2 regions of the Pediococcus sp. EKM201D genome follow, and region 1 is predicted to be linked to the other one. Evidence: predicted binding sites of a transcription regulator. Region 1 holds the regulator's gene; the other holds the start of a gene.

What was found. Region 1 encodes NrdR, which represses ribonucleotide reductase genes. Its sites were predicted from a motif close to ACACNATATATNGTGT; they were not measured.
Region 2: nrdH (glutaredoxin-like protein NrdH) is a predicted target of NrdR. The motif match lies at 2,471-2,486, and genes of this name have one in related genera.

What each region holds. Positions count from the first base shown of each region.
Region 1 covers NZ_JAALFK010000001.1:426,750-442,343, reverse strand. The annotation lists gene polA (DNA polymerase I) at 1-2,642, shown strand, start outside; gene mutM (bifunctional DNA-formamidopyrimidine glycosylase/DNA-(apurinic or apyrimidinic site) lyase) at 2,655-3,482, shown strand; gene coaE (dephospho-CoA kinase) at 3,487-4,077, shown strand; gene nrdR (transcriptional regulator NrdR) at 4,109-4,582, shown strand; gene HFC68_RS02255 (replication initiation and membrane attachment family protein) at 4,583-5,953, shown strand; gene dnaI (primosomal protein DnaI) at 5,956-6,885, shown strand; gene thrS (threonine--tRNA ligase) at 7,178-9,124, shown strand; gene HFC68_RS02240 (LytS/YhcK type 5TM receptor domain-containing protein) at 9,277-11,016, shown strand; gene HFC68_RS02235 (LytTR family DNA-binding domain-containing protein) at 11,022-11,753, shown strand; gene HFC68_RS02230 (CidA/LrgA family protein) at 11,982-12,386, shown strand; gene HFC68_RS02225 (LrgB family protein) at 12,388-13,116, shown strand; ribosomal protein L20 leader region at 13,186-13,313, shown strand; gene infC (translation initiation factor IF-3) at 13,355-13,855, shown strand; gene rpmI (50S ribosomal protein L35) at 13,880-14,077, shown strand; gene rplT (50S ribosomal protein L20) at 14,134-14,487, shown strand; gene HFC68_RS02205 (NADP-dependent oxidoreductase) at 14,581-15,507, opposite strand.
Region 2 covers NZ_JAALFK010000003.1:228,640-244,233, reverse strand. The annotation lists gene nrdE (class 1b ribonucleoside-diphosphate reductase subunit alpha) at 1-2,032, opposite strand, end outside; gene nrdH (glutaredoxin-like protein NrdH) at 2,134-2,364, opposite strand; gene HFC68_RS06230 (class I SAM-dependent methyltransferase) at 2,576-3,181, shown strand; gene HFC68_RS06225 (nucleoside deaminase) at 3,174-3,659, shown strand; RNA gene ffs (signal recognition particle sRNA small type) at 3,709-3,795, shown strand; gene dnaX (DNA polymerase III subunit gamma/tau) at 3,872-5,617, shown strand; gene HFC68_RS06210 (YbaB/EbfC family nucleoid-associated protein) at 5,633-5,947, shown strand; gene recR (recombination mediator RecR) at 5,974-6,573, shown strand; gene tmk (dTMP kinase) at 6,738-7,367, shown strand; gene HFC68_RS06195 (cyclic-di-AMP receptor) at 7,383-7,718, shown strand; gene holB (DNA polymerase III subunit delta') at 7,718-8,734, shown strand; gene HFC68_RS06185 (DNA replication initiation control protein YabA) at 8,736-9,077, shown strand; gene rsmI (16S rRNA (cytidine(1402)-2'-O)-methyltransferase) at 9,079-9,957, shown strand; gene HFC68_RS06175 (acyl-[acyl-carrier-protein] thioesterase) at 9,967-10,704, shown strand; gene galE (UDP-glucose 4-epimerase GalE) at 10,750-11,742, shown strand; gene tsaB (tRNA (adenosine(37)-N6)-threonylcarbamoyltransferase complex dimerization subunit type 1 TsaB) at 11,905-12,633, shown strand; gene rimI (ribosomal protein S18-alanine N-acetyltransferase) at 12,614-13,210, shown strand; gene tsaD (tRNA (adenosine(37)-N6)-threonylcarbamoyltransferase complex transferase subunit TsaD) at 13,197-14,234, shown strand; gene HFC68_RS06150 (serine hydrolase) at 14,252-15,229, shown strand; gene HFC68_RS06145 (redox-sensing transcriptional repressor Rex) at 15,247-15,594, shown strand, end outside.

The DNA.
Region 1 (15,594 bases):
TGATTGATGGAAATAGTATTGCTTTTCGGTCTTTTTTTGCGTTACATAATTCTTTAAGTAAATTTGTAAATAAAAATGGATTACATACTAATGCAATCTTTGGTTTCAACAAAATGTTAGATAGTATTTTAGAACAATACCAGCCGACAGCGGCCTTGGTGGCCTTCGATGCTGGTAAAACCACTTTTAGAAATGGAAAATTTGATAATTATAAAGGTGGTCGGTCTAAAACACCACCTGAACTATCAGAGCAAATGCCTTATTTACGTGAATTACTTACAGGATATGGAATAAAATCTTACGAGCTTCCTAATTATGAAGCTGATGACATTATTGGAACGCTTGCTAAAGAAGCTGAAGCCCAAGATTATGCGGTAGTTGTGGTTACGGGAGATCGTGACTTAACCCAATTGAGTAGCGAAAAAACAATCGTCGCCGTTACGAAAAAAGGGGTAAGCGAAGTAGAAGAGTACACACCAGCATATGTCGAAGAAAAATTAGGCGTAACACCTAAACAAATTATTGACATTAAAGGCTTAGCTGGAGACACATCGGATAATTATCCTGGGGTAACTAAAGTTGGTGAAAAGACGGCCATTAAGTTGTTAAAACAATTTGATTCATTGGAGAATTTGTATGAGCATCTTGATGAATTAAAACCTAGCAAGATGAAGGAGCATTTGATTGAAGATCGAGACAATGCTTTCATGTCAAAAGATCTAGCAACTATTAGACGGGATGCACCGATAGAAATTAGTCTCGATGATGTGCAGTATGTCGGTATTAACGAAGAAAATTTGAGAGAATTTTACCACCAAATGAACTTTAAGTCCTTTTTAAGTAAATTAGATCAAACGGCAACTCAAGATGGAGTTGAGGCCGTGAAAAAAGAGGTTATTTTTAACGTTTTAAATAAGGACAACGTGGAACAACTCCAATCATTAAAGGGTGAAATTGATTTTTATTTGGAAATGTTGGACAAAAACTATCATTTGTCTGATTTTACGGGATTTGTGATCGGAAATGCCGATAACATTTGGGTTAGTGATGATGTAGAACTGTTGAACAATTCAAAAATCAAAGCTATTTTGGAAGATCCCAAAATTAAGATAAATGTATTTGATAGTAAGCGGACGTATGTTGGCTTACATCGACTAGGGATTAAGCTAACGGCGGTTAACTTTGATATATTGCTTCAATCGTATTTGTTAGATACTAATGATAATTCTAATGACCTAGGTCAACTTGCTCATGAGCATGATTACGATGCGATTGATACAGACGATGATGTTTATGGCAAAGGCGCTAAGCGTGCGGTTCCAGAGCAAACAGAATTGTTTAACCACCTTGCACGTAAATTAGCAGCTATTAACTTTTTAGGTAAACAATTGGACCAAGAATTAGTAAAAAATGAACAAAATAATTTATATTGGGATATTGAATTACCACTCGCAATTGTATTAGCCAAGATGGAAATTAGCGGTATTAAAGTTGACCGCAACCGCTTAAATCAAATGCAAAGCGAGTTTACTGAACGCTTAAGTGAAATTGAAACCAATATTTACAACGAAGCGGGAGAGGAATTTAATCTTAATTCGCCCAAGCAACTCGGAGTAGTGCTGTTTGAAAAGTTAAAATTACCAATCATTAAGAAAACTAAAACAGGGTATTCAACTGCGGTAGACGTCTTAGAGAAATTACAAGGCGAGTCACCAATTATTGATAATATTTTGAACTACCGTACGCTTTCAAAAATTAAATCAACTTATGTTGATGGGCTTTTAAAAGTAATTCATACGACTGATGAAAAAGTGCATACAACCTATGTACAAACTTTGACCCAAACGGGCCGACTATCTTCCATTGACCCTAATTTACAAAATATTCCGGTGCGCATTGAAGAGGGTAGGAAGATTCGCCAAGCCTTTGTTCCAGCTCGTGAAGGGTGGCATATTTTATCATCGGATTACTCACAAATTGAATTACGTGTATTAGCACATATTACAGGTGATCAGAATTTACAGGAAGCATTTAAAAATGGCGAAGATATTCATGCTACAACTGCAGTTAAAATATTTGGATTAAAGGATGCTAGCGAGGTAACTCCTAATATCCGACGTCAAGCTAAAGCAGTTAATTTTGGAATTGTGTATGGTATCAGTGACTATGGTTTGTCCCAAAACATTGGAATTTCTAGGAAAGATGCCAAGAAATTTATCGAAACATACTTTAAGGAATTTCCTGGTGTAAAAAAATATATTGATGAATCAGTTCAGTTAGCTAAAGAACAAGGCTACGTAGAAACAATTGCGCACCGTCGACGTTACTTACCAGACATTAATTCGTCTAGCTTTAATTTACGTTCATTTGCGGAAAGAACCGCTATGAATACGCCTATTCAAGGTAGTGCTGCTGATATTATTAAGATTGCGATGATCGATATGCAAAATGAATTAGAAAAGCGTAACTTGAAGAGTAGAATGTTACTCCAAGTGCATGATGAATTGATTTTTGAAGTTCCGGATGAAGAAATGACGTTAATGAAAGAATTAGTACCGAAGGTTATGGACTCAGCAGTTAAATTGGATGTTCCACTTAAAGTTGGAGCAGCTTGGGGAAATACGTGGTACGACGCTAAATAACGGGGGAGAAGTATGCCTGAATTACCAGAAGTTGAAACAGTTCGTAGAGGCCTAGCAGCCTTAGTTGAAGGAAAAATAGTTACTAATGTTGTAGTACGTTATTCAAAAATGGTCTCACCAAAAGCGGAAATTTTTGCAGAAGAACTAGAGGGTAAAAAAATTCTTAATGTTCGACGACGCGGCAAATATCTATTAATTGATTTTAGTGGAGATTACACGATGGTTTCTCATCTTCGCATGGAGGGTAAATACTCTGTAGTTGATCGTCATGAAGAGTATGGCAAACATGATCACGTTATTTTCGAGCTTGATGATGGAAAAGATCTTCGGTACAACGACACTAGAAAATTCGGTAGGATGAATTTGGTACCCACGGGTGAGGAATTACAAGTGGGCGGTTTAAAAACGATTGGACCAGAACCAACGCCTGAGACCCTTACCTTAGAATATTTAACCCATCAGCTACGGAATCGAAAACGTGGAATGAAAAGTTTTCTATTGGATCAGTCCATGATTGCTGGTTTAGGCAATATCTACGCTGATGAAGTATTGTGGCTAAGCAAAATTCATCCTCAGCAGATTTCTAATACTTTAACTGATGAAGAAATTGCAATTTTGCGTGAATCAATTTTTGAAGAGTTGCAATTGGCGATTGAAGCTAAAGGAACGACGGTTTTTTCTTATTTGAATGCGGATGGTCATGCGGGAAGTTTTCAAAACCAGTTGCATGTATACCATCGCCAAGGTTTGCCGTGTCAGCGATGCGGGACACCCATTGAACGGATTAAAGTGGCACAACGTGGGACCCATTTTTGCCCCCATTGCCAAGTTTTGAGGTAGTGATATGACAGTGATAGTTGGTCTAACTGGTGGGATTGCAATGGGTAAAACGACGATTAGCCAATTTTTGAAATCTAAAGCAATTCCGGTAGTTGATGCTGATCAAATTGCACACGAAATCTTAACAGTTGATGAAGTTAAAGTGAAATTGATGGATACTTTTGGTGAAAGTATTCTAGATAAAAATCAAAATATTGATCGTCGAAAACTAGGACCAATTGTATTCAATGATCAAAGACAATTGGAAAAGCTAAATATAATTGTGCAACCTTATATTCGAACCGAAATAGTAAGACAATTGGACACTTTTAGCGCAAGTAAGGTAGTAGTTTTAGATGCTCCGGTGCTCTTTGAGCAAGGATATGAAAAAATGGTTGATTATTTAATGGTCATTAAAACTAGTGCTCAAATTCAAGTAGAACGTTTAATGCAACGTGATAGTTTAAATGAAATTGACGCTCAAAAAAGAATTCAAGCTCAGATGCCTATCGAAGAAAAGGTAAAAAAAGCTGATATTGTGGTTGATACCAGTGGAACAATTGAAGAGACACGAAGTCAAGTGGTAAAATGGCTTGTTGACAAGAATTTATTCTAAGCTTCCGAAGCATTCGGCGAGGTGAAACGAAATGAAATGTCCACACTGTGGAAATAATGGATCAAGAGTTGTTGATAGTCGACCAACCGATGAAGGTCGGGTTATTCGACGAAGAAGAGAATGTGAAAAATGTGGCTTTAGATTTACCACGTTTGAACGTGTTGAAGCAACACCATTACTAGTTATTAAGAAAAATGGATCAAGAGAAGAGTTTGATCGAGATAAAATTTTAAAAGGGATTGTACGAGCAGCTGAAAAACGGCCCTTAAACATGGAACAGATGACGGATATGGTCGATAAGGTTGAAAATAAGGTTCGTTCTTTAGGTGAGAGCGAAATTTCAAGTCAAATTATTGGCGAATATGTGATGAATATTTTAGTAGATTTAGATGAGATTGCTTATATTCGATTTGCTAGTGTTTACCGTCAATTTAAAGATATGCATGTCTTTTTAGATGAGCTGCAAGATATGATGAAAAAAGACGAAGAAAAGGAAAAAGAGTAGATGGCAACTGAGATGAGTGAATTAGCACCCCATGATTCATTTATAATTGATAGCCAACGTCAAATTACTGATTTTGAGCAACGTTCATTGACGACACTATATCGTCCATTGTTGACCTCAGATGCATATAGTTTGATGATGGTTTTGTGGGAAATGAGTCAGGAAACCAAATCGATCTCAGAACAGTACACACATACAATCCTTTTAAATTGGCTTGGAATCGATCTACCAGCGATAGTTGAGGCACGAGGACGTTTAGAAGCACTGGGTCTACTAAAAACGTATCAGAGAAAAATTGATCGTCGAAGTTTATTTTTGTATGCACTCCAAGCTCCAGCCGATCCCGTTAAATTCTTTAAAGATGACACTTTGAGTGCTTTATTGCTGGGCGTGATTGGCGAAAGTGAATTCGATCGGCTGAGTCATCGACTGATTAAGCAGCACGTGCGTCAGGACGAATTTTATGATGTTTCCAAAAAGCTGGGCGACTATTTTCAATTGGGAAGTAGCGTAATAAATAAACCAGATGCAATTAATCAGGTTCAGAAAAGTTTATCGGAAACCGAGCATGAAGTTGATACAGAAGTTATTAACCAAGATTTTGATTTTAAATTACTTGCGCAAATGCTAAGTTCTAGTTTTGTAGATCATCAGAGCTTGCTAGAAAATGAACATTTAATTATGGTTGAACAGACTATTTATGGGATTAATGAAAGCGAAATGGCTCAGTTAATCAAAGCCTCTACGAGTTATGAAGATAACAAAATTGATCCTAAAGAATTAAAGTCACGAGTTTTGAACGCTTATAATGGGCAGACGCCGGTTAAAGATGATGGAAATTCTCAGCCTAAAAACGAGTCAATTCCGAATAATGCACTAGCTAAACTTACTACAGAAGAACGCGCCATTATTAGTGCAACCTATGCTATGTCACCCAACGCATTTATTGAAAGTTTAAAAGCACAAGCAGGGGGCTTTACAACTGCTGCAGAAAAAAGAATTATCACAGATTTAGTTGGTAAAGGGTTAATGCCAATTAGTGTGATAAACTTTTTAGTTTACTATTTTATTGTTGATCAGGGTCGACCTACGTTAAATAAAAATTTAGTGGAAGCAATTGCCAATGACTGGATTAAAAATAAAATTAAAACTCCAGTGGAAGCTTTAGAATTTATTCGTAAACGCCAAGAACAAAAGAAAAATACGAACAATAATTATTCGAAAAATCGGCGTACGATTCAAAGAGAAACCTTACCTGAATGGGCTACGGAGACCGCTAAGACTAAAGAACCCAAGCAAGTTAATCCAGAAACAACTAAAAAAATTAATGAACAACTTAAAAAACTTCGTTCTAGAGGCAAGGAGGGATAGTCATGGAAAATGTCCGAGAAATTTTGCAAGAATTAATGAGCAAAAGAAAGCTCGACCAGCGTTTTAATAACGTGATGAAATCAGTGTATTCTGATCCAGAAGTGATTAGTTTTTGCGAGGAGCATCAAGACGAACTATCCAAGGAAGCTATCGAACGTGGAGCGGCTAAGCTGTATGAATTTGTTTCAGAACGGAATAAGATTAAAAATAACCAAGCAACCTTTTTACCGGGATATCAGCCAGAATTAGTCTTAAGCAATCATTTGATTGATATTGAATATGTGCCCACGAAACAGACTCATTTATTAGAACAAGAACGTCATCGAAAAGCGTTAGTTAAATCGATTAGTATGCCTAAATTAATCCGTCATGCTTCATTGGAGGGATACTATCAGGAACCAGAACGAACAGACGCTTTGGCTAAAACTTTAGCGTTTGTAAACGAATATTTAGAACGCCCTCAAGATTGGCATAAGGGTTTGTATTTGACGGGAAGTTTTGGTGTGGGAAAAACGTATCTAATGGGTGCAATGGGGAACGCTTTGGCTGATGAAGGATATTCGACAACTATTGTTCATTTTCCTAGTTTAGCTGTTGAATTAAAAAATGCGATTGGAAGTTCTAATACGATTCAAACTAAAATCGATGCGATTAAAAAAGCTCCGATTTTGGTAATTGACGATATTGGAGCGGATAGCATTTCTTCTTGGATTAGGGATGACGTATTGGGAGTAATTCTCGAATACCGAATGCAAGAAGAATTACCAACATTTTTTACATCTAATTTTTCAATGGACCAATTAGAGCGAGAACATCTAACAGTCAATCAGAGAGGCGAAGCAGAACCTTTAAAAGCGAAAAGATTGATGGAACGAATTAAATTTTTGAGTGAGGAAGTCTCGATGACGGGAAAAAATCATCGACAGGATTGACAAACAATCAAAAATAGGTAGAATAAATGTATAAATCACAGTCAAACATGTAGTTTTTAATTCAGGGAGCGGAGCCGCGACTGCAAGCGATGCACTTAAAACTTCCCACTTGACTAGAGGCTGGGCGCAATCCCAGTTCGGTTGCCACCGTTATGGCTTTTAATCGAGTGGTAGATAGTTTTTTAGCTGTCTACAATTAGGGTGGAACCGCGTGAATAATAAATGACAATCACGTCCCTGGTATTTTTATACCAGGGACTTTTTTTGTACATAAATTTAAGGAGAGAGTGTTATGACAGAAATTAATATTGAATTTCCAGATGGCAGTGTAAAACCTTTTGAACAAGGCGTTTCAATTTTAGATATTGCTAAGTCAATCAGTACTAGCCTTGCTAAAAAAGCTGTTGCTGGGAAAATTAACGGTGCCTTGGTTCGTTTGGACCAAGCTATTAACGAAAACGTAAAAATCGAAATTGTCACAAAAGATTCAGAAGATGGTAACATCGTTAACTGGAATTCGGCAGCCTTAGTTTTGACTAGTGCTATCGAAAGCATCTATCCTGGAGTTCATTTTGGTGAGATTGGCAACGGAGAACATGGTTTTTACGTTGATACAGATAAGGTTGATCAACAAATTTCAGTTGACCAATTACCAGCAATCGAAGATAAGATGAAGGACATTATTAAATCTAAGATTAGCTTAAAGCATAGTGAAATTAGTGTAGAAGAAGCCCTAGCAAGCGTTGATGGTGACCCATACCAAGCTAAAATCGTTAAGCGTAACGAAAAAAATGGCAAAGTTAGTGTTTATGACGTTGATGGAAAAATAATTGTTAGTGATAACGTTGCTTTACTTAGCACTTCAGATATGAAAGCCGTTAAGTTGTTGTCAGTTGCAGGTGCTTATTGGGAAGGTAAGTCAAGTAATCCGATGCTCCAACGGATTTACGGAACATCTTTCTACAAACAAAAAGATCTTGAAGCAGAACTTGAACGCCAAAAGGAAGCTCACGAACGTGACCACCGTGTCATTGGAAACAATTTAGACTTGTTCTTCGTTGACCCTAAGGTTGGTGCAGGACTTCCTTACTGGATGCCAAATGGTGCTACAATTCGTCGTTCCATTGAACGTTACATTATTGATAAGGAAGTTAAGCATGGTTACCAACATGTTTACACTCCAGTATTGATGAACCTTGATGCATATAAGACTTCTGGTCACTGGCAACACTATCGTGAAGACATGTTCCCACCAATGGACATGGGTGATGGCGAAATGCTTGAACTCCGTCCAATGAACTGTCCTTCACATATCCAAGTTTATAAGCACCATATTCGTTCATATCGTGAATTACCAATCCGGATTGCTGAATTAGGGATGATGCATCGTTACGAAAAATCCGGTGCTCTTTCTGGATTACAGCGAGTTCGTGAAATGACGTTGAATGATGGTCATACATTTGTGGCTCCAGACCAAATTCAAGCTGAATTTAAAAAAGTTCTTCAATTAATGGTTGAAGTTTATCGTGATTTCAATATCACTGACTACACATTCCGCCTAAGTTATCGTGATCCTGCCAATACTGAAAAGTATTTTGACGATGATGAAATGTGGAACAAGTCACAATCTATGTTGAAAGCTGCTATGGATGATCTTGGTTTAGATTATGTTGAAGCTGAAGGCGAAGCCGCATTCTACGGTCCAAAGCTTGACGTTCAAACTAAGACAGCCCTTGGAAATGAAGAAACACTTTCAACAATCCAATTAGACTTTATGCTTCCAAAGCAATTTGATCTACATTATGTTGGGGCTGACGGGGAAGAACATCGTCCAGTAATGATTCACCGTGGATTAGTTTCAACTATGGAACGTTTCACGGCTTACTTGATTGAAATGTATAAGGGTGCTTTCCCAACTTGGTTAGCTCCTAAGCAAGTTACAATCATTCCTGTTAAAGATGATTTACATGGTGCTTATGCCGATAAACTTCGTGAAGAAATGGTCGATAAAGACATTCGAGTTGAAGTTGACCACCGTAATGAAAAGATGGGTTATAAGATTCGTGAAGCTCAAACTCAAAAGATTCCATATATCTTAGTTGTTGGTGATAATGAATTAGAAAATAACTCCGTTAGTGTACGTCACTACGGTGAAGATGATTCTAAGAATGAAGCTAGTGCTGACTTTATCAACAATATCGTTCGTGAAATTGAAAGTTACAGTCGCGAAAATGACTAAAATAGTTTAATTAAAATAGGATTTTTAATGGTGTGAATATCATTAAAATCCTATTTTTTTGTAGGCTTTAATAAGGGATGACCGTTGAAAGGCTTATAATTATATTGTGATTAAGAATGGTAGTTTTAGAATGATTAATGTAAGGAGTAGGCATGTTAAATTTAACCGTACTTTTGTTTGAAAGAGCTGGATTAATTATTATTTTGGCTTTTTTTCTAGTAAATATTCCTCAATTTAGGAAATTACTTTTTCGAAAAGATTGGTCAACAACTTTCCAATTATTTGCGATTTTTTCTATTTTTACGATTGTAGCAAATTTAATTGGTGTTGAACTTCGACCTGATAATAGCATTCAATTCAAATCCCTTCTGCAGAATGTTACCCCTGGAGATTCTGTAGCTAATATTCGAATTTTAACGGTTACAGTTTCAGGAATTATTGGCGGGCCGCTGGTTGGGGGCGGAGTAGGCTTAGTCGCTGGACTTCACCGAATGTTGCAAGAGTCGCTAACAACCGATGCCCTTTTTTATATTCCCAGTTCGATGATAATTGGAATTTTAGCCGGTTTTTTTGCTAAGAAAAAACAACATCGATTTGCAACAATGAAAGTGTTTGATGGTTTTTTAGTAGGACTTTTAATGGAAGCAATCCAAATGCTGTTTATTTTACTATTTAGTCCGACAGGTTGGACTTTGGTAAAATATATTGCAATACCAATGATGCTAGTAGGTGCTTTAGGGACTTCGGTTTTCTTATCAATCATCACGCTTTATTTTCGGCAGGAAGTTGATACTCAAGCTACCCAAACTAAATCAATTTTTCAGTTAGCTTTAAAAACTTTGCCAGTTTTTCGCCAAGGGTTAAATCAAGAAGCCACTAAAAAGGCTGCTAGTTTAATATTGGAATATACAAATTTTGATGCGGTTGGTATTACAGATGAATCTAAGATTCTGGCTTTTGCGGGGATGGGAAGTGATCACCATATCACAGGTGCTTCTATCTTGACGGAATTATCTGAAGAGGCGGTTAAATTGGGTGAAGTTCAAATTGGAAATAATGCTCATGAGATTAATTGCCCTGTAAAAAGTTGTCCATTACACTCGGCTGTTGTAGTACCTTTAATCATTAAAGGTAAAGCAGTAGGTAGTTTGAAACTCTACTATGTAGAAGAATGGCGATTAAGTCCAGTGGAAATTCAATTAGGAACAGGGCTGGGAGAAATATTAGCAATGCAGATAATGTTAGGAGAAATCGAGCATCAATCAGAATTAGTGCGGGATGCCGAAATAAAATCTCTCCAATCGCAAGTCAATCCGCACTTTTTCTTTAATGCGATAAATACAATTGTGGCAGTTATGCGGTACGACAGTGACCAAGCACGTGAATTACTGATCCAACTCAGTACTTATTTTAGGGCAAATTTAACGGGGATTAGAGAAACAACCATTCCGTTGTATCAAGAATTCAAACATGTTAAAGCCTATTTAATGCTTGAACAAACACGTTTTCCAAATCGATTTGAAATTTTGTTTCACCAGAAGGTTTCGGAAAATGTAATGATACCTCCATTTAGCATCCAAATTATTGTTGAAAATGCCCTTAAGCATGCCTTTAATAGTCGAAAAAAGGGCAATATAGTTTCAATTAGTGTTGAACAGATTAAACAAAGACTTAAAATTGAAATTACTGACAATGGGCAAGGGATTGATAAAAGTATTATTGATAAATTAGGAAAACAGACGGTAAGTTCTGTAAGTGGGAGTGGAACGGCATTACAAAATCTTAATGCGCGCTTGATGGGTCTTTATGGTAAAGATGCCGAACTAAAAATAAGCAGTAATCAAAATGGAACCCAGGTGGTAATCCAAATTCCATATAAGGAACAGGTGTAAAGATAGTGAAGATATTAATTGTTGATGATGAGCCCCTAGCTCGAAGTGAACTTGATTTTTTATTGAGGAATAATCCGTTAGTAGATAGCGTTAGTGAAGCAGAAGGAGTCACTGAAGCTAAACAAAAATTAATGACGGATCAACCGGATCTAATGTTTTTAGATATTAGACTTGATGATGGAAATGGGATGTCATTTGCAAAATTCTTGAAAAAGGAAGAAAAACTACGTCCATATATTGTTTTTGCCACGGCTTACGATCAATATGCTTTAGATGCATTTGACGTTAATGCTACAGATTACATATTAAAACCCTTTGAAAAAGATCGTATTGATGAAACGCTTAAACGAGTCGATAGAATTTTAAAAAAGCCAGAGGCATTAGTTAATAGTGACATGTGTAAAAATCCGCGACTTTCGGTTACAGTTGATGAAAGAACGATAATTATTAAAAAGAGCGATATTCTTTATTTGGAAGCCCAAAATGGGAATGTACTAATTTATACCAAAAATTTACCATTAATCACAAGCAAACAAACGTTAATTAACCTTGAAAAGCAGTTAGATCCAGAACAATTTCTACGAGTACATAGAAGTTTTCTAGTAAATTTAGATATGATTTTGGAGTTTCAACCCAGCTTTAATCATACTTATGAATTAACATTAATAAATGGAACCAAGATTACGGTTAGTAGATCATATGTTGCTAAAACTAAAAAAGTGTTAGGAATTGGATGATCTAATATTTATAAATTGTAGAATAAGTTCATACCTATTCTTAGAAATTCTCAACTCAATCGTTGAGGATTTTTTAATTAAAAACCAAGGTAACTAACACGAACTGTATGGCATTTTGAAGCAAAAAATGGTCACTTCATGTGAAAGCGCTAACATAAATGAGCTAATAGCTTAAAATAAGGTTGTGATAAACAGTATTAGATCCATAAAGGTAGGGAGGAAGCTAAAATGAAAAAAGATGGGAAGAAAGAAACACCAATCCTTATTCAAATGGGAATATTTATGGCAATTTTATTTGTAGCACAATTACTATCGCAGTTATTTCCGCCTAGTTTTGCAGTTCCGACACCCTTAATTGGAATGATTATTTTATATATACTATTAGCGACGCACATTATTAAGCTTGAACAGGTAGAAAAACTGGGGGATTCATTGATTGGTTTGATTGCTTTTTTGTTCGTACCATCTGGAATTCAGTTAGCAGGAAGCTTAGATTTAATTAAGCGTGAAGGCTTACAGGATGTCATTGTGACAATCATTTCAACCATTATTTTATTAGTTGTAATCACGTATGTAGGATCGTTTTTCATAAAATTACATCAAAAAATAAATAATAGAAAAGGGGATGATTAATATGACAGCAGCCTTGGCAACACCTTTTACAGGTATCTTCATATCGCTTTTGGTATATTTAGTGGGGATGTGGCTTTTTAAGATTAGTAAAGGCTTTTTCCTATTTACACCGTTACTGGTGGGAGTTGTTTTAGGAATCTTTATTTTGGCATTATGGGCGAAAGGGATTGGCTCTACAACCGTGGAAGTCTATAAAAAATTCTTTTTACCGGGTGGTAATATAGTATTTTGGTTTTTAAATCCAGCGACCATTGCTTTTGCTATTCCACTTTATCGTCGAAATGATATATTTAAAAAATATTGGATAGATATAGTATTAACTTTATTTGTGGGTGGATTTATTTCACTTTTCGGTATTCATATGGTTTCAAAACTATTTGGACTATCAAAAGTCTCCATTGCAGCAATGTTACCTCAAGCCGCTACAACGGCGGTGGCAATGCCAATAGCTAAGAGCATTGGAGGTGACCCTGCCGTAACAGCAATGGTTTGTATCATAAATGCTGTGATTATTTACGCTCTTGCAGAATTTCTTATTAAATTTTTCAAGCTTAAAGAAATTTCAAAAGTGGGGTTAGGTTTAGGTCTAGGTACATCTGGGCATACAGTTGGTTCTGCTAAGGCAGTGCAGTTAGGTTCAATTCAAGGAGCCATGGCATCTGTTTCAGTAGTAATCGTTGCATTAGCGATGGATATTTTAGTACCGATTTACGCTCGTTTATTCCTTTGAAATAAAAGATAAAACAAATAGTTTCTTTAGTTGACATGAGACATAGAATTTGGTATTCTAATAAACGTTGAGAAAAAGCAGAGGCCACCGCTTCTCGCCTTGTAACTTAAGTTGCTGGGCTAAAGAACGTTGAATGGATACTAATTAATTATCCAAACAAAGCGGGTGGCGTATGCCATCCGCTTTTCTGCATTCTCGCTAATTTTCCTGGAGGTGAAGAACCATAGCAAACGATATAATGGTAAATGAAACCATTCGGGCTAGAGAAGTCCGCTTAATTGGTGTCAACGGTGATCAATTGGGAGTTAAAACTAAGGCTGAAGCAATTAGTATGGCTGAAGAAGCTAACTTAGACGTCGTAGTCGTATCCCCAAAGGCTAAGCCACCCGTTGCCAAGATTATGGATTATGGAAAATATCGATTCGAGCAACAAAAGAAACAACGTGAAGCTCGTAAAAAGCAAAAGACTGTCAGCATTAAAGAAATTCGTTTGAGTCCTACAATTGATACAAATGATTTTAATACTAAGCTTAAAAACGCTACTAAGTTCTTGAGTAAAGGTGATAAAGTTCGTGTTTCAATTCGTTTTAAGGGACGTGCCATCACTCATAAAGAGATTGGTCGTAAGGTACTTGAACGAATGGCTAAAGAAACTTCAGATGTCGCACGTGTTGAGGTTCATCCAAAGATGGACGGCAGAAGTATGTTTCTTGTGCTATCACCAATTGCTGATAAATAATTTAAAATTCTGGAGGAACAGATTATGCCTAAAATGAAGACAAACCGCGCTGCTGCTAAGCGTTTTAAGAAAACTGCTAATGGCGGTCTTAAGAGTGCAAATGCTTATACAAGTCACCGTTTCCATGGAAAGACTAAGAAGCAACGTCGTCAATTACGTGGTACAGACATGATGGACAGTACTAACGTAAAGCGTTACAAGAAGTTACTTTCAAACATCTAGTTAAGAATTTAAATTTAGAACAAATGACCTTCGGGTGATTTAAGGAGGAATTTATTATGCCACGAGTAAAAGGTGGAACAGTTACACGTCGCCGTCGTAAACGCGTTTTAAAACTTGCTAAGGGTTATCGCGGTGCAAAACATATTCAATTTAAGGTTGCTAAAGACCAAGTTATGAAGTCTGGTCTATATGCATTCCGTGACCGTCGTAATCGTAAGGGCGAATTCCGTCGTCTTTGGATTGCACGTATCAATGCTGCTGCTAGAATGAATGGTTTAAGCTACAGCAAATTAATGCATGGTCTAAAAGAAGCTGGAATCGATATGAACCGTAAGATGCTTGCTGATCTTGCAGTTAACGATGCTGATGCATTCAAGGCTTTAGCCGAAGAAGCAAAGAAAGCTCTTTAATCTATTAGATTAAATGAATTAATAAATAAAAAGGATTGGAACAAAACAATGAGTTTTGGAACCAATCCTTTTTATTTATTTTCTGAACGTTAATTAAACTTCAACGATATATTTCCCTCTCGGATGATGCGTTTGAAGAGCATGAAAAGCTTTTTGAATTTCAGCTACATCAAAATTTAAGATTTCGGCAATTGGGACGGTTATTTCTTGACTTGCAACTTTTTTAACAAGATATTCTAAAGCGGCTTGGTTCATTTTGTAATCTGTGTTGTAAAAATCAACTAATCTTGATGGGTCAGTTTTGAAGTTGTCAATCCCAGTTGTAGAAATCAATAAACCAGATGGAGCAAGGTGAGCTAAGTAAAGGTCGGCCAGCTCATTTTGCGGCGCAACGTTAATAATTACGTCATAAAGACCTAGTTGCTCAATTGTTTTTGGAGCATCGTAAAAAACAACTTGTTTAAAATCTGCAGTATCGAATTGTTCAGTATACTTGGAGTTAATTACAACGGAAACTTGCTTATTTAAACTATTTAAAATTTGATACAAGTTAGTTCCTACCGCTCCAGAGGCACCAATAATGAGCACTTTTGAAAACGAAACGTCTTTTAATGCTCCAAAAACGATATCATACGCAGTGATACCTGCGTTGGGAAGACCTGCAGCCGTCCGATAACTGATTTCGGCAGGAAGTTTAGTTGCTCGACGATAAGGAACTGAAACATATTCGCTATAACCTTTGAGGTTAGCCAATCCCACAATTGAATCACCAAGGCTGAATTCGGTAATGGAGGGGTCTTTGTCCACGATGATACCTGCAACATCACTACCTGGAATGGCTGGCAGTGAAATTGGGCGAAACTTGGCTTGAGTACCATCAATAATTCCTAAATCATATGGGTTTAGTGCAAAAGCTTTGGTTTGAACAATAAGGCGTCCACTGGAAGGCTCTGGCTTTGGAACGTCTAGTTCAGTTAAATCTGAAATATTACCAAATTGATTAACACCGATTGCTTTCATAATATAATCACCTCTTGTACTAAACATAATATAAAGTTAAGTGAAATAAAAGATTTAAGCTTGCAAGTATAGGTTGCTCTCTTTCCA
Region 2 (15,594 bases), on a different contig from region 1:
TTTTATCAGTGCGGCCTTCCTTCCAATCATAAATTCCAGCTGGAATTGTTGAACGCATGAAGAAGGTCATACTCATCCCTTGGTCAACATGTTGTTGGGCAGCAGCGTAAATATCAATAACTTTACGCATATCAATGTCGTAAGCTGATTGGTAATATTTTAACGTATCATTGGAAAGATATGGAGCTGGGAAGTAAATTTTCCCAATTTTCTTTTCTTGACGCTCTTCAATTTTGTTAACAATGGGTTGAAGACTAGCTGTCGCATCGTTGATATAAGAAATTGAACCAGTAGGAGCAACTGCCATTCGATTTTGGTGATAAAGTCCGTCAGCCATCACATCAGCTTTAAGTTGCTTCCAATCTTCAACGCTTGGAATTTCAATTCCATTAAATAACTCTTTAACTCGATTGGATTTAGGTCCAAAATCATTTTCTACATATTTATCAAAGTAAGAACCATCAGCATATTTGCTTTTATCAAAGTTGTGGAAAACTTGATTCTTTTCTTTGGCAATCTGGTTAGAAGCTTTTAGAGTCCAATAGTTCAACAGCATAAAGTAAACACTAGTGAATTCAATCGAATCTGCTTCACCATAGTAAAGGTGGTTCTTAGCTAAGTAACCATGGAGTCCCATTGCTCCAAGACCAATGGTATGAGCAAGAGCATTTCCATTTTGGATAGAAGGAACAACGTCAATATCAGAATGATCCGTAACAAAAGTTAGCGCTCTAACCATAGTTTCGACCGATTTACCGAAGTGGGGCGTTTGCATCATATTAACAATGTTTGTTGAACCAAGGTTACAACTGATATCAGTTCCTAGTTTCGTATAGTTTTGCTTGTTATCAATTACGGATGGAGTTTGTACTTGCATAATTTCTGAGCAGAGATTACTCATTACAATTTTTCCATAAATTGGATTTTCTCGATTAGCCGTATCAACGTTAACAATGTAAGGATAGCCAGATTCCTGTTGAAGTTTAGAAATTTCATTTTCGATGTTACGGGCTTTAACTTTGAATTTCTTAATAGCAGGGTTTTTGACCATGTTGTCGTATTCTTTAGTAATATCGACGTAGGCGTAAGGTTCACCGTAAACTTTTTCCACACTATAAGGACTAAATAGATACATATCTTCGTCGTGTTTGATGAGGTCATAAAATTTATCGGGAACGACTACACCAAGTGAGAGGGTTTTAACCCGTATCTTTTCGTCGGCATTTTCCTTTTTAGCTGAAAGGAAAGATACAATGTCGGGATGGAAAACGTTTAGATATACAACACCAGCTCCCTGACGTTGTCCTAATTGATTGGCATAAGAAAAACTATCTTCTAGTAGTTTCATAACCGGAACCACACCGCTAGCAGCGCCTTCAATCCCCTTGATTGGTGCTCCCGCCTCACGAAGGTTAGTGAGGTTGATTCCGACCCCGCCACCTAATTTAGAAAGTTGAAGAGCAGAATTAATCGTACGACCAATCGAGTTCATATCGTCGTTAGCTTGAATTAAGAAACATGAAACTAACTCTCCCCGATGCTTACGACCGGCATTTAAAAAACTAGGAGTAGCTGGTTGATAGCGTTGGTGAATGATTTCATCGGCAATATTCATGGCCAATTCTTCATTACCATCAGCAAAGTAGAGAGCGTTCATAGCCACGCGGTCGATGAAGTTTTCTAAATAATATTCGTTATTATTCGTTTTTAAGGCATATTGAGCGTAAAACTTATAAGCTGCCATAAACGATTGAAAGTGGAAGTCTTGTTGCTTTAAGAAGTCGTACAGTTTTTCGATAAAATCGAATGAATATTCTTCAACAAGGGCAGCCTCGATATAGTCTTCTTTGAGGAGGTAATCGAAACGTTCACGTAGAGAATCAAATTGCATGGTGTTAGCTTGAACATTCTCTTTTAGAAATGCAGCTAGAGCTTCACGATCCTTGCTTAGGGGAATTTGGTTATCAACAGGGATGTTAATTTCATTGTTTAAATCATAGTAAGTAACATCTTTTAGATCTTTTAAAGTCATAATTCGAATCCTCTCTTCAATCAAGTGAAATAAAAAAACGCTCCGCATTTACAATGTACGAATGGGGCGTCTTGAACATCTGAGTTAGCGTTGGTGGAGAACTAAATTGCTAATTTTTTTAGTAAATCAGGTCTAAAACCAGCCACAGCTTTTTCTTCAGAAAATTGAACGACTGGTACGGCTTGGAAGCCTTTAGCTTTTAAAGCGTCGATATATTCTGGATTTGCATTGATATTACGTTCTTCAAAAGTAACCCCGTTTTCGGATAAGAAGCGTTTAGTCATTTTGCATTGAATGCAGTTATTTTTAGTGTACACAATTATTTTTCTCATAATACTGATCCCCCTTGTCTCATTTATCATGGAACTAAGTATACAACATTTATTACTAAATTTGAAATAAAAAAGCACAATATGTAGAGGATATATTTTTATAATCCCACTATATATTGTGCTGGCGGTGTTTATTAAATTTTATTCTTTTTAAATTGGTAACTGAATTTACAATACGATATTATATTAATAGAGAATGGAGGACTTTTCAATGACAGATTATTATTTTACTGAAAATCCCAACGCCGAACATGACGAGAAGCATTGGAGCTACGAGCTTTTGGGTCATAAATTAAATTTTATTTCGGATCGCGGTGTTTTTTCAAAAAACACAATTGATTTTGGAACTAGGACGTTGCTTGAAGCAATACAAATTGTAGGTTCTGCTGAAAAGATTTTAGACGTGGGATGTGGATACGGTCCAATTGGCATATCACTTGCCAAAAGTTTTCCAGAGATACAAGTACAGATGACAGATGTTAACGAACGCGCGTTGGGACTCGCCAAACGAAATGCAGTTGCTAATAGCGTCGAAAAACAGACTCAAATTTATAAATCAGATGCATATGAGAATATCGATGATACGGATTTCACCACGATTATTTCTAATCCACCAGTCCGTGCAGGAAAATCGGTAGTTGAGACAATTATCGTTGAGGCTAAATCTCATTTAAAAGCAGGTGGCCAACTGGTAATTGTTCTTCAGAAAAAACAGGGGGCGCCCTCAGCTAAAAAATTAATGCAAGAAACCTTTGGGAATGTCGAAGTCCTAAAAAAGAATAAAGGATATTATATTTTAAGAAGTGCACATGAATAAGTTAACAGAGCATGAAATTAATTTTTATATGAATGAAGCAATTAAAGAGGCCCAATTCGCCAAAATGATTGATGAGGTCCCCATTGGAGCAGTGGTTGTTCATGATGGTAAAATTATCGGTCGTGGTCATAACTTAAGAGAACACTCACAGGATTCAACCACTCATGCGGAAGTCTTAGCTATTACGGAAGCTTGCGCTTATTTAAAAAGCTGGCGGCTGTGGGATTGTCAGCTTTTTGTGACCATTGAACCATGCTTAATGTGTAGTGGAACCATCATCAATTCACAATTACCTCAAGTATTTTTTGGTGCTCGAGATCCTAAAGCAGGAGCGGTTCGAAGCCTGTATACCGTACTCGAAGATACGCGTTTAAACCATCAAGTGACGGTTCATGAAGGGATTGAAGCTGACCGAGCATCGATGTTAATGAAGACGTTTTTTAAAGAAATTCGAAAAAGAAGAAAAAAAACTAAGTAAAATAGTGGAAATTTTTTTAAAATTCGAGTATCATAGTTATTGCCGTAAGGCCTTGAGGCAAGGTTGGACTTACGAATTGTGTCAGGTCCGGAAGGAAGCAGCACTAAGTATGCTCTGGCTTGTGCCTTAAGTTATTGGGTAAATTAACGAACTCTTAGTCCATTGGGCTAAGGGTTCTTTTCTTAAAAAAAGCAAATATGGAAGGAAATCAAATGAGTTATCAAGCATTATACCGTGTTTGGCGGCCTCAAAAGTTTGATGATATGGTCGGTCAAGACGTCGTCACGAGGACTTTAAAAAATGCATTAATAACTGAGCAGACCAGCCATGCGTATCTATTTACTGGTCCACGAGGAACCGGAAAAACATCGGCAGCTAAGATTTTTGCTAAGGCGGTTAATTGTCACTATCTTAAAGATGGTGAGCCTTGTAATGAATGTGTGACTTGTAAAGCGATTACTGAGGGAACCTTAAACGATGTAATCGAAATTGATGCGGCCTCGAATAATGGTGTCGAAGAAATTCGCGATATTCGAGATAAGGCAAAGTATGCTCCAACTGAAGCAGACTACAAAGTCTACATTGTTGATGAAGTCCATATGCTATCAACCGGAGCATTTAATGCGTTGTTGAAAACTTTAGAAGAACCACCAGCTAATGTAATTTTTATTTTAGCAACGACGGAACCTCAAAAGATTCCATTAACTATTATTTCAAGAACACAACGTTTTGATTTTAAACGAATTACACCAGCTCAAAGTTATGATCGCATGGTCTATATTTTGGATCAAAAGGGAATCCAGTACGATCAAAAGGCTTTAGCAATTATCGCCAAGGCTGCTGAAGGTGGGATGCGAGATGCGTTAAGTATTTTGGATCAAGTGATCTCATTTGGTAACGAAGAAGTAACTTTAGATAACGCCTTATTAGTTACAGGAAGTGTTAACCAAAAACTATTAGATCAGTATTTAACGCAAATTTTTAAGCAAGAAACATCAGCGGCATTAGAAACTTTGCATCAAATTTTAGATGAGGGTAAAGATGGACAACGATTAATTGAAGACTTAATTGCTGTCCAAAGAAATTTACTCTTATACCAAGAAGATCCCCAGTTGGTGCAAGAACAAAGCTTGAATGATCTATCGGAAGCTTTTACTGAAGAAGCAGCTATGGTGACTGGCGTGGAGCTATATCAGATGATTGATACGTTGAATAGTATTCAACAACAAATGCGCTTCACGACTCACCCAGATGTCTATTTGGAAGTTTTGACGATTAAGCTATCACAACGAAAAACTGCGAAAGTTTCCACCGAAGCCCCAACCGGTTCCGTGGATAACCAAGAAGTGGAGCAGTTACGTTCAGAAGTCAGTCAATTAAAACAAGCAATTCAAAAGCTACAACAAAATGTAAAAAATACGCCAAGTAATTCACAATCAGCTCAGCCTAAACCTAAGAAAAAAGCGGTAGGGGCTAAACAAGTTAAAACTCCTGCTAATTTAACCAAGATTTATCCGATCTTGGAAAATGCTACTAAGGCCAGTTTAAATACAATGCAGGAACTCTGGCGCGACCTAATGGATATGCTATCTGTTACAGAACGGGCTTTAATGCACGTTTCTAAGCCAGTTGCAGCTAGTAAAGAAGGAGTGGTCGTAGCGTTCAATTACGACTTTCTGTTTGAAAAGGCCGTCGATAATGAAGTGCTTCGTACTGAACTTCAACAAAATTTAGCTAAGTTAACTGGTTCCGATTTTAAGGTAGTTTATGTTACAGTTGAAGAGTGGCCAGAGGTGCGGTCAGGTTTCTTAAATACTCATCATTTTGATAAGAATCAAGAAAAATCTGAACCAGAGGCATCAGAGCAATCTACACCCAAAGCGGATGAAGATAATCAAGCTGTTAAAAAAGCGGTCGAATTATTTGGCTCTGAAAATGTAAATATAAAAAATGATTAAAGGATGGTAATACAAATGCGTGGTGGAATGGGAAACATGCAAAGCATGATGCGTCAAATGCAAAAGATGCAAAAAAAGGTAACAGAAGAACAAGAAAAATTAAATCAAACTGAATTTACGGGTGTGGCACCAGATGACATGGTCAAAGTTGTATTCACCGGTGATCATAGAATGAAAGACATCGTGATTAATCCTGAAGCAATCGATGAAGATGATCCAGACATGTTACAAGATTTAATTGTAGCCGCTGTAAACGACGCTATGAATCGTGTGGATAGTGAAACTAATAAAACAATGGGAAAATACACTAAGGGCATCCCCGGAATGTAATTAAGAATCGTAGGTGATAGACCGTTATGCAATATCCAGAACCGATTGCGAAATTAATCGATAGTTTCATGAAATTACCAGGTATTGGTTATAAAACGGCAACCCGATTAGCATTTTTTACGTTAGATATGGAAAAAGATGATGTAACCGAATTTGCTAAGGCGCTGATTTCAGCACAACGGGACCTAAGTTTCTGTAGTATTTGTGGAAATATTACGGAAGATGATCCATGTGATATTTGTCAGGACCCTTCACGAGATCAAAAAGCGGTTTTAGTAGTCGAAGATTCTAAGGACGTAATGTCAATGGAACAGATGAAAGAATACCATGGCTTGTATCATGTGTTACATGGCGTGTTATCACCCATGGATGGTAAAGGCCCTGAAGACATCAATATTGCTGCGTTACTTACCCGTTTACAGAAGAACGAGGCCATTAAAGAAGTTATTATTGCTACAAATGCAACTCCAGAAGGGGAAGCGACAGCGATGTATATTTCAAGATTGGTTAAACCGTCCGGCATTAAAGTTACTCGTTTAGCTCACGGGTTATCGGTCGGAAGTGATATTGAATATGCGGATCAAATGACTTTATATAAAGCGGTTGAAGGCCGAACAGAAATGTAAAGCAAAATAATTAAAAGATGAGTTAATGCGATTTTACCAGCGCGTTAGCTCATTTTTTTAAATTAATATGGTGATATTTTAATTAAGGTTAATAGACAGTCCTTAAAATCTAAAGTAGAATAAAAACAATAAATAATTTAAAACAAGTAAGGCGGGGAATACTGGTGAACGGGCATTTTATATCATTTGAAGGTCCAGATGGGGCTGGAAAAACAACGGTTCTGCAAGCGATGGTCGAACATTACCAACAGCGTTTGAAGGACCAATTAACAGTAACGAGGGAGCCCGGCGGAAATCCTATTTCAGAGGCAATTCGAACTATTATTTTGGATAAAAACAACACCGAGATGGATGAGCGAACGGAGGCCTTACTCTATGCGGCTGCTAGACGACAACATTTGGTGGAAACGATTTTACCAGCTTTGAAAAAAAATCATGTGGTTTTTTGTGACCGATTTGTTGATAGCTCAATTGCATATCAAGGAGCAGGCAGAAAAATTGGTACCGATGCCGTCTATCAAATGAATCTCTTTGCTACTGAAGGAGCATTACCAGAAAAAACAATTTACTTGGATGTACCATCAGAACTTGGACTAAAGCGCATTATGACTCATCGGACGGAAGATGTTGATCGGTTAGATTTAGAACAATTAGATTTTCATCAGCGAGTCCGTTCGGCATATCTAGATTTAGCTAAGAAATTTCCAGATCGGATTGTCGTAATTGATGCGAGTCAAGAACTTGATGATGTAAAGAGAGATGTAATTGAAGTGTTAGACCAAATTTTAAATTAGCGGAGGAATATTATTATGGCAACTAAGTTAGTTATCGCAATTGTACAAGATAAAGATGCAAACTATTTGAGTGATCAGTTTATTGATCAAAATGTTCGAGCAACTAAGTTATCCACAACTGGTGGTTTTCTACAATCAGGTAATACAACTTTCATGATTGGGATTGAAGAAGAACGTGTCCCAGAAGTCCTTGAAATTATCAAGAAAGCTAGTCATACCAGAGAAGAATTTATGACACCATCTGTTAACATGGACGTTAATATGGAAGGTACTACGGCCTATCCAATTAAGGTTCAAGTCGGTGGTGCAACCGTCCTTGTTCTTCCGGTAGATCAATTCGAGCGCTTCTAGTGGAAGATCTGAAAAATTTAACTAATCAGGCTGTGGAAAAACAACCTGAAATTGTTAAACGCTTTAATGAAATGATTGATAGCCAGCATTTGTCGCATGCCTACCTGTTAACCGGAGCAGGTGGGATTGGAAAAAAAGACGTCGCTCAATGGGTAGCGATGCGTCTTTTTTGTATTGACTTACAGGGATCAATGCCTTGTGGAGAATGTGAAGAGTGTACTCGAATCATGTCAGGACAACATCCAGATGTTGTAGAAATTGCACCAGATGGCCAATCAATCAAGGTGGAACAAGTTCGTTTTTTAAAATCCGAATTCTCTAAAAGTGGGGTAGAGGGCGCACGGAAAGTTTTTATTATTGAACAAGCTAATAAAATGACAACGAGTGCGGCCAATAGTTTGCTGAAGTTCATCGAAGAGCCTTCAGGAGAGGTAACGGCGTTTTTACTTGCTGAAAATAGAAGTTTGATGCTACCAACTATTGTGTCGAGAACCGAAATTATTGAACTAAAACCGTTACCTAAAGATCGATTGATTAAGGAATTGACAGAGCAAAATATAGCTGAAACGGATGCTAGAATTTTAACCCGGTTAACCAACGATATGAGTGAAATTCAAACACTGGTAGATAACAACTGGATTTTGGATGCCCATAAGGCGTTAGAAAAGTGGTTTATAACGGCCACTACTGGGGACATAACTGCATTTGTGGATGTTCAAACTCGAGTAATGGCTTTGGCTAAGGATCGATTTTATCAAGAAAAAATATTGGACTTGATGATGTTATATGCAATGGACCTGTTAGAACTAAAATTTGATCAAGAAACGATTACTTATGAAGCTAATCGACGTCAGTTACAAGAGTTAGCTGATCAGACCAACGTCCGTCAATTATTGGCTGTTGCAGATGTATTGCTGCCTTTAAAACATCAGTTAAGTCAGAATTTAAATTTTCAAAGCGTTGTGGAAAAAGCAACGATTAAAATATGTAATATATTCAAAATGAGAGGGCGATAGTGTGGATAAAAAAGATTTATTTGATCAAATAACAGAAGTCACGCGAAATACTGAGGATTTGTTAAATAAACTACACGAAACCCAAAGTGCCATGGTGGAAATCATGGAAGAAAATGCTGAACTTCAAATTGAAAATCAACATTTGAGAGAGCGTCTAAAGCAAGCAACCGCTGCTGAAAATGAAGGAACTAAGAACACAAAATATGGTTTATCAAAGTCACTTCAAAACTTAGAAAAATTATATGCGAGCGGATATCACGTTTGTAATGAATTTTACGGTAAGCATCGTCAAGATGAAGAAGAGTGCGCATTTTGTTTAACCGTCATCTATGGAGATCGCTAATATGTTAACGCAAAAAAGTTTCAGCCAATCGAATGAAGGACGATTATATCTGGTACCAACGCCGATTGGAAATTTAGAAGATATGACTTTCAGAGCAATTAATATTTTGAAAGATGTTGATTTAATCCTAGCTGAAGATACACGAAATACTCAAAAACTACTTAATCACTTTGAAATTGATACCAAACAGATGAGCTTCCATGAGCACAATACTCAGCAGCGCATTCCAACAATTTTGAAAATGTTAGAAGATGGTCAACAAATTGCTCAGGTATCAGATGCGGGGATGCCGTCAATTAGTGACCCTGGTCAAGAGTTAGTAAAGGTAGCAGTATCACAACACCTTAACGTCGTACCTTTACCAGGCTCGAATGCCGGAATTACAGCATTAATTGCTTCAGGATTAGTTCCCCAACCCTTTACTTTTTATGGTTTTCTATCACGCAAAACTAAAGAGCAAAAAGAAGAGCTTGAGGTTTTAAAAAATAATCCTAATACAGTTATCTTTTACGAAGCACCGCATCGTTTAGCTAAGACCGTCAAACAAATTGGTAGTAGTTTCGGTACGACTCGTAAAATGGTTTTGGCACGCGAACTTACCAAACGCTATGAGGAGTTTATTCGTGGAAGTATTGAAGAAGTTCAGCAATGGATTGCTGAAAATGAAGTACGAGGCGAATTTGTAGTGATGGTCGAAGGAAATGATCATCCACAGGTTACTACCAATAACGAGTGGGAAAGCATGACGATTAATGAACATGTGCAAAAAATTATCGATGATGAACAAGTTAAACCAACAATTGCGATTAAACAGGTCGCTAAATTGCGAGGTTTAAGTAAACAAGAAGTTTATGACATCTATCATCAGTTAGAGCAATAGGAGAGAATAATGGCTGGAAAGATACATGAAGAACAACATTTAGTAACGCATTACGAAGGTGACCAGACCGGAACAATGAAAGTTCCCATGATTATTAACGCCATGTTGTTAACTTCGGATAATCAAAGTCAGCAACTAGGTGTCGGAAATGCAGTTGTGGATAAAACCGGATTAGGCTGGGTAATTACGCAATACGTGCTGAAAATCAAACGACTACCACGGGTTGGAGAACAAATTGTAGTAGGAACTAGAGCAGTTAATAACAATGATTATTTCTGCCAACGGGATTTTTGGGTTAAAGATCAAAAAGGTGAAGTGATTGTGGAAAACACTTCAATTTTTGTATTGATGGATCGAACAACGCGAAGAATGCACAAGCTCTTACCTGAAATTATTGAACCCTATGAAGCTGACCAGGTTAAACGTATTGTTCGTTTGCCTAAACTGGAAACCATTGAAGGAGCATCAGTTGCTAAGGATTTCAGTGTAGAATATTTTGATATTGATCCAAATCGGCATGTGAATAATGCTAAATATTTTGAATGGATTTTTAATACGGTTGATCAAGATACTCTAAATAACTATTATCCAGCGATGATTAACATTCGTTATCATGTGGAAATCCAACCTAACCAGGTTGCCCATAGCACTTTTACGATGGATCATGATACACTCAAAAGTGATCATAAAATTTTTGCTAATGACACTTTGTGTTGTGAAGCAAATGTTGAATGGAATCACCGTTAAGGTTACAATGAGCGTAGTTTAAATTTTACATTGGAGGATGAATGAATGAGTATTCTTGTAGTTGGAGGAGCCGGATATATTGGTTCACATATGGTTAAGCGATTAGTCGAACAAAATCGAGATGTAGTCGTTGTGGATAACTTATCAACTGGTCATCGTGGCGCAGTGGATAAAGGCGTAAAATTTTATGAGGGCGATATCCGAGATCATGCCTTTTTAAAGGAAGTCTTTGATCAAGAAGCAATTGACACAGTTGTGCATTTTGCTGCATTTTCAATTGTTCCTGAATCCATGGAAAAACCGCTTAAGTATTTTGATAATAATACGGCAGGAATGGTTGCTCTTCTTGAAGAAATGCGGGATCACGATGTAAAACGCATTATTTTCTCATCTACAGCTGCTACTTATGGAGTTCCTGAAAAGTCTCCGATCGAAGAAACCGACCGTCAAGCCCCTATCAATCCTTACGGTGAAAGTAAATTAATGATGGAAAAAATCATTAAATGGGCGGATCAAGCTTATGGAATCAAATTTGTAGCCCTCCGCTACTTTAACGTAGCAGGAGCCTATCCAGATGGTTCAATTGGCGAAGATCATGGACCAGAAACTCATTTAACACCAATTATCTTGCAAGTGGCTTTAGGCAAACGTGACCAATTACAAATTTTTGGAGATGACTATCATACTCCAGATGGTACGAACGTACGTGACTATGTGCACGTTTTAGATCTTGCGGATGCTCATATTTTAGCAATCGATTATCTTAAAGCAGGTAATGATAGCGACGTCTTCAATTTAGGTTCATCAACTGGTTTCTCAGTTAAAGAAATGGTTGAAGCAGCACGTGAAGCAACTGGTGAAGCCATTCCAGCTAAAATTGCGGCTCGTCGTCCTGGAGATCCAGATTCATTAATTGCTGCAAGTCAAAAAGCACGCAAAATCTTAAAATGGAATCCTCAATATGATGACGTTAAAGAAATCATTAAAACTGCGTGGAATTGGACTCAGAAACATCCCAATGGTTATGAAGACCACTAAAATAAACGTATAAATAATTTTAATTGAGGTTATGACATAAAAATTTGTCATAACCTCTTTAATTTTGAAAGAAATGACCTTGAAAGGACGAATTTATTCTTTGTTGTCGTCATCACTATTCTGTAGGATAATATGTAGAGGAATTAAAAGGGAGCGAACTGAATGAAGATTTTAGCTATGGATACGTCCAACGTTACTTTAAGTGTAGCGGTTTTGGATTCAGAACAATTACTAGCTATGCAAACCACTAATATTAAAAGAAATCATAGTAAACAACTGATGCCAATTATTTCGCAAACTCTTGCAGAAGCAGGGATGGCACTAAACGAAATTGACCGGATTGTTGTTGCCAAAGGACCGGGCTCATATACTGGGTTACGAATCGCCGTTACTACGGCCAAAACATTAGCATTAACGTTAAATGCTGAGTTAGTAGGAGTATCTAGTTTAGAAATGTTGGTTCCTAACGCACCTCAAAATGGTTTAGTAGTCCCATTCTTTGACGCTAGAAATGGAAATGTATTCGCCGGAATTTATGAGAAAAATGGAGAACAAGTTGTAAACGTACTAGCAGACCAACATATTAGTTTTGAAAAATTATTGGCTAAGATTAATGAGTTAGGTCGACCAGTTTACTTTGTATCTTCTCAATTTGAACAATTTCAAACAATGGTAGAAAATACGTTGGTTGTTGTTGCAGAACATTCTGGAAAATTAAACAGTTTACCAAATGCGCATGCATTAGGAATCTTAGGATTACAAAAAACAGAACTTGAAAATGTTTATACTTTTGTACCAGCTTATTTACGAGTGACAGAAGCAGAAAGAAATTGGAAGGAAAAGCATCCAAACGATGAAAACAAAGAATCATATGTTAGACAAATTAATTAATTGGGCTAAATACACTTTTTTTAATCGGACACGACGTTTGCGTGAGGAGGCTTTTGAAATTAAACACCATAATGTTGTAATCGAAGGTGAAAGATATTTTGTAGCGCAGGCTACTAATACCGATATTCCGGAGATATTAACGGTTGAACGTGCTGTGTATGACGGACAAACCCCTTGGGATCGAATGGCCTTTGCCAACGAATTGCGAAGAAAATTAGACCGATTATATTTAGTTATTAGGCATAATGACCAACTGTTGGGCTTTATCGGAGCTTCTTTTGATGATCGTAGTAAAATGGCGCACATTACTAATGTAGCTATCTTACCGGAATATCAAAACCGTGGTATTGGATCGTTTCTAATTGAGTCGATTATTAAAAAAGCTCAATTTATTGAATACAAATCAATCACTTTAGAAGTAAGAAAAAGTAATATTACAGCTCAAGCATTATATTTAAAGATTGGTTTTGAAAAGACAGGAATCAAGAAGAGGTATTATTTCGGCGATCATGAAGATGCAATTGATATGACATTAGATTTGTCGAAGTGGCGAGGAGGATATCGTGGATCAAACTAGTTTAATTTTAGCAATCGAATCAAGTTGTGATGAAACTAGTGTTGCAGTTATTAAAAATGGTGACATTATTTTATCTAACATAATTGCAACACAAATTAATAGCCATCAGCGCTTTGGCGGGGTGGTTCCGGAAGTTGCCAGTCGCCATCATATCGAGCAAATTACCATCTGCATTGAACAAGCCTTAAAGCAAGCTGAAGTACGTAAAGAGGACCTCGATGCTGTAGCAGTTACGTATGGACCCGGATTAGTTGGGGCACTTTTAGTGGGCGTTTCAGCTGCTAAAGCTTTTGCTTTTGCAAATGAATTACCATTAATCCCAGTTAATCACATGATTGGACATATCTACGCTGCACGTTTTGTAAAACCCATTGTTTTTCCAGCCTTAGCTCTCCTTGTTTCGGGGGGTCATACAGAACTAGTATATATGCCAACCGAAAATGAATTTAAAATTATCGGTGAGACTCGTGATGATGCAGCCGGTGAAGCCTATGATAAAGTGGGGCGCGTAATGGGTTTGAAGTATCCAGCGGGTAAAGCAATCGACGAACTTGCTCACCAAGGCGAAGACATCTTCAAGTTCCCACGAGCAATGGAACACGAAGATAATTTTGATTTTAGTTTCAGTGGTTTGAAGAGTGCTTTTATTAATACAGTGCATCATGCAGATCAAATTAATGAAGAACTTAGTAAAAAAGATTTAGCAGCAAGCTTCCAACAAAGCGTGATAGATGTTATCACGGCTAAAACGGTTCGGGCTTGCGAGCAGTTAGAAATAAAACAATTAATTTTAGCTGGAGGAGTTGCAGCTAACCGTGGTTTACGGGATACTTTAGATAAAGAACTTGGCGAAAAATTTAATCATTTAGATTTCGTTAAGGCACCTTTGGATCTTTGTGGTGATAATGGAGCAATGATTGGTGCTGCTGGTGAAATGTTAATGCGACACCAAGTTTTTGCTGATATGACGTTAAATGCTGATCCAAGTTTAGAATTTGATTGGGAACCAGAAGCAATTAAGTAAAGAGTGGGTGAATAAATATGACTGAGCAAATGCATCAAGTTCATCAAGTTATTAAAAAGGAAATTGAAAATCATAATATTTATGGTGCTTCCTATAGCTTGATTACGCCAAAAGAAATTGAAAATCGTTATGAAGGTGTCCAAGGAGAAGGACCATCTGCCGTTTTATTAGATCCTTCAATGATTTATGACCTAAGTACAATGACAGAGGTAGTTGCAACCACAACTCGAATTTTTCAATTACTTGCAATTCGAGAAATTGGCTTAAAAGATCCAGTCACTAAATATTTACCTGGTTTTTCAAATCGAGATATTACGATTCTACATTTATTAACCCATACTAGTGGATTACCAGTAACGGTTAATAAATCGAAACATTTTACAGGAATCGAATTTACTAACGCACTATATTCTGTCGGTCTAGATTTTAAACCTGGTGAAAAAATGCAAGTTTCACCACTTAACTTTGTGGTGCTAGGAATTATTATTCGAACAGTAGACGGTTCCATTGATCGTGCTGTTCAAGATCGCATTTTATATCCACTAGCAATGACTAATACTGGTTTTAATTTAAACCGTCCTAAGGCTCGCTTTGTACCAACTAGAAAAGATGCTAAGCGAGGACAAATCCAAGGACAAGTTGAAGATCAATTGGGCTTGTTGTTGAATGGAGAAAGTGGTTACACTGGATTATTTTCAACCTTGAATGATTTAACAGTATTTGTTGAAATGATGTTAAACCGTGGTAATTATCAAGGAAAAGAAGTCCTTGATCCACAGCTATTTGATACGATGGAAAAATTCAACATTGATGGGCAATCACTTGGTTGGAGTCGTTTTAGCGCCAATGCTGACGTATTTTATGGCAGTAGTCCAACTGGGGTTATCGCATTTAATGTTAAGAAAAAACAAGGTATGGTCGTTCTTCATAACTTTGTGGAAAATAATCAAGTTCATGCCAAAATGTTAACAGGATTATTAAAGGTAATTCAGTAGAAAAGGTGGAAGAAAAAATGGATGATAATAAAATCTCATTGGCAACAACTCGTCGTTTACCATTATACTACCGTTGCTTGAGTGAACTAAATGAAAAAGGCGAAGATAAAGTCTCTTCAGCCGTTTTGGAACGGTTATTAAAAATCGACGCTGCAACCGTACGTCGTGATTTTTCTTATTTTGGTCAAATGGGGCGACGTGGATATGGATATGATGTGAAGATTTTATTGGAATTATTTAACGACGTTTTAAAACAAGATACAGCTGCTAATGTTGCCATTGTTGGTGTAGGTAATTTGGGGCATGCGTTAATTAACTTCAAGTTTCATAAGACGGGCAATGCTCGGATTAAAATGGCATTTGAC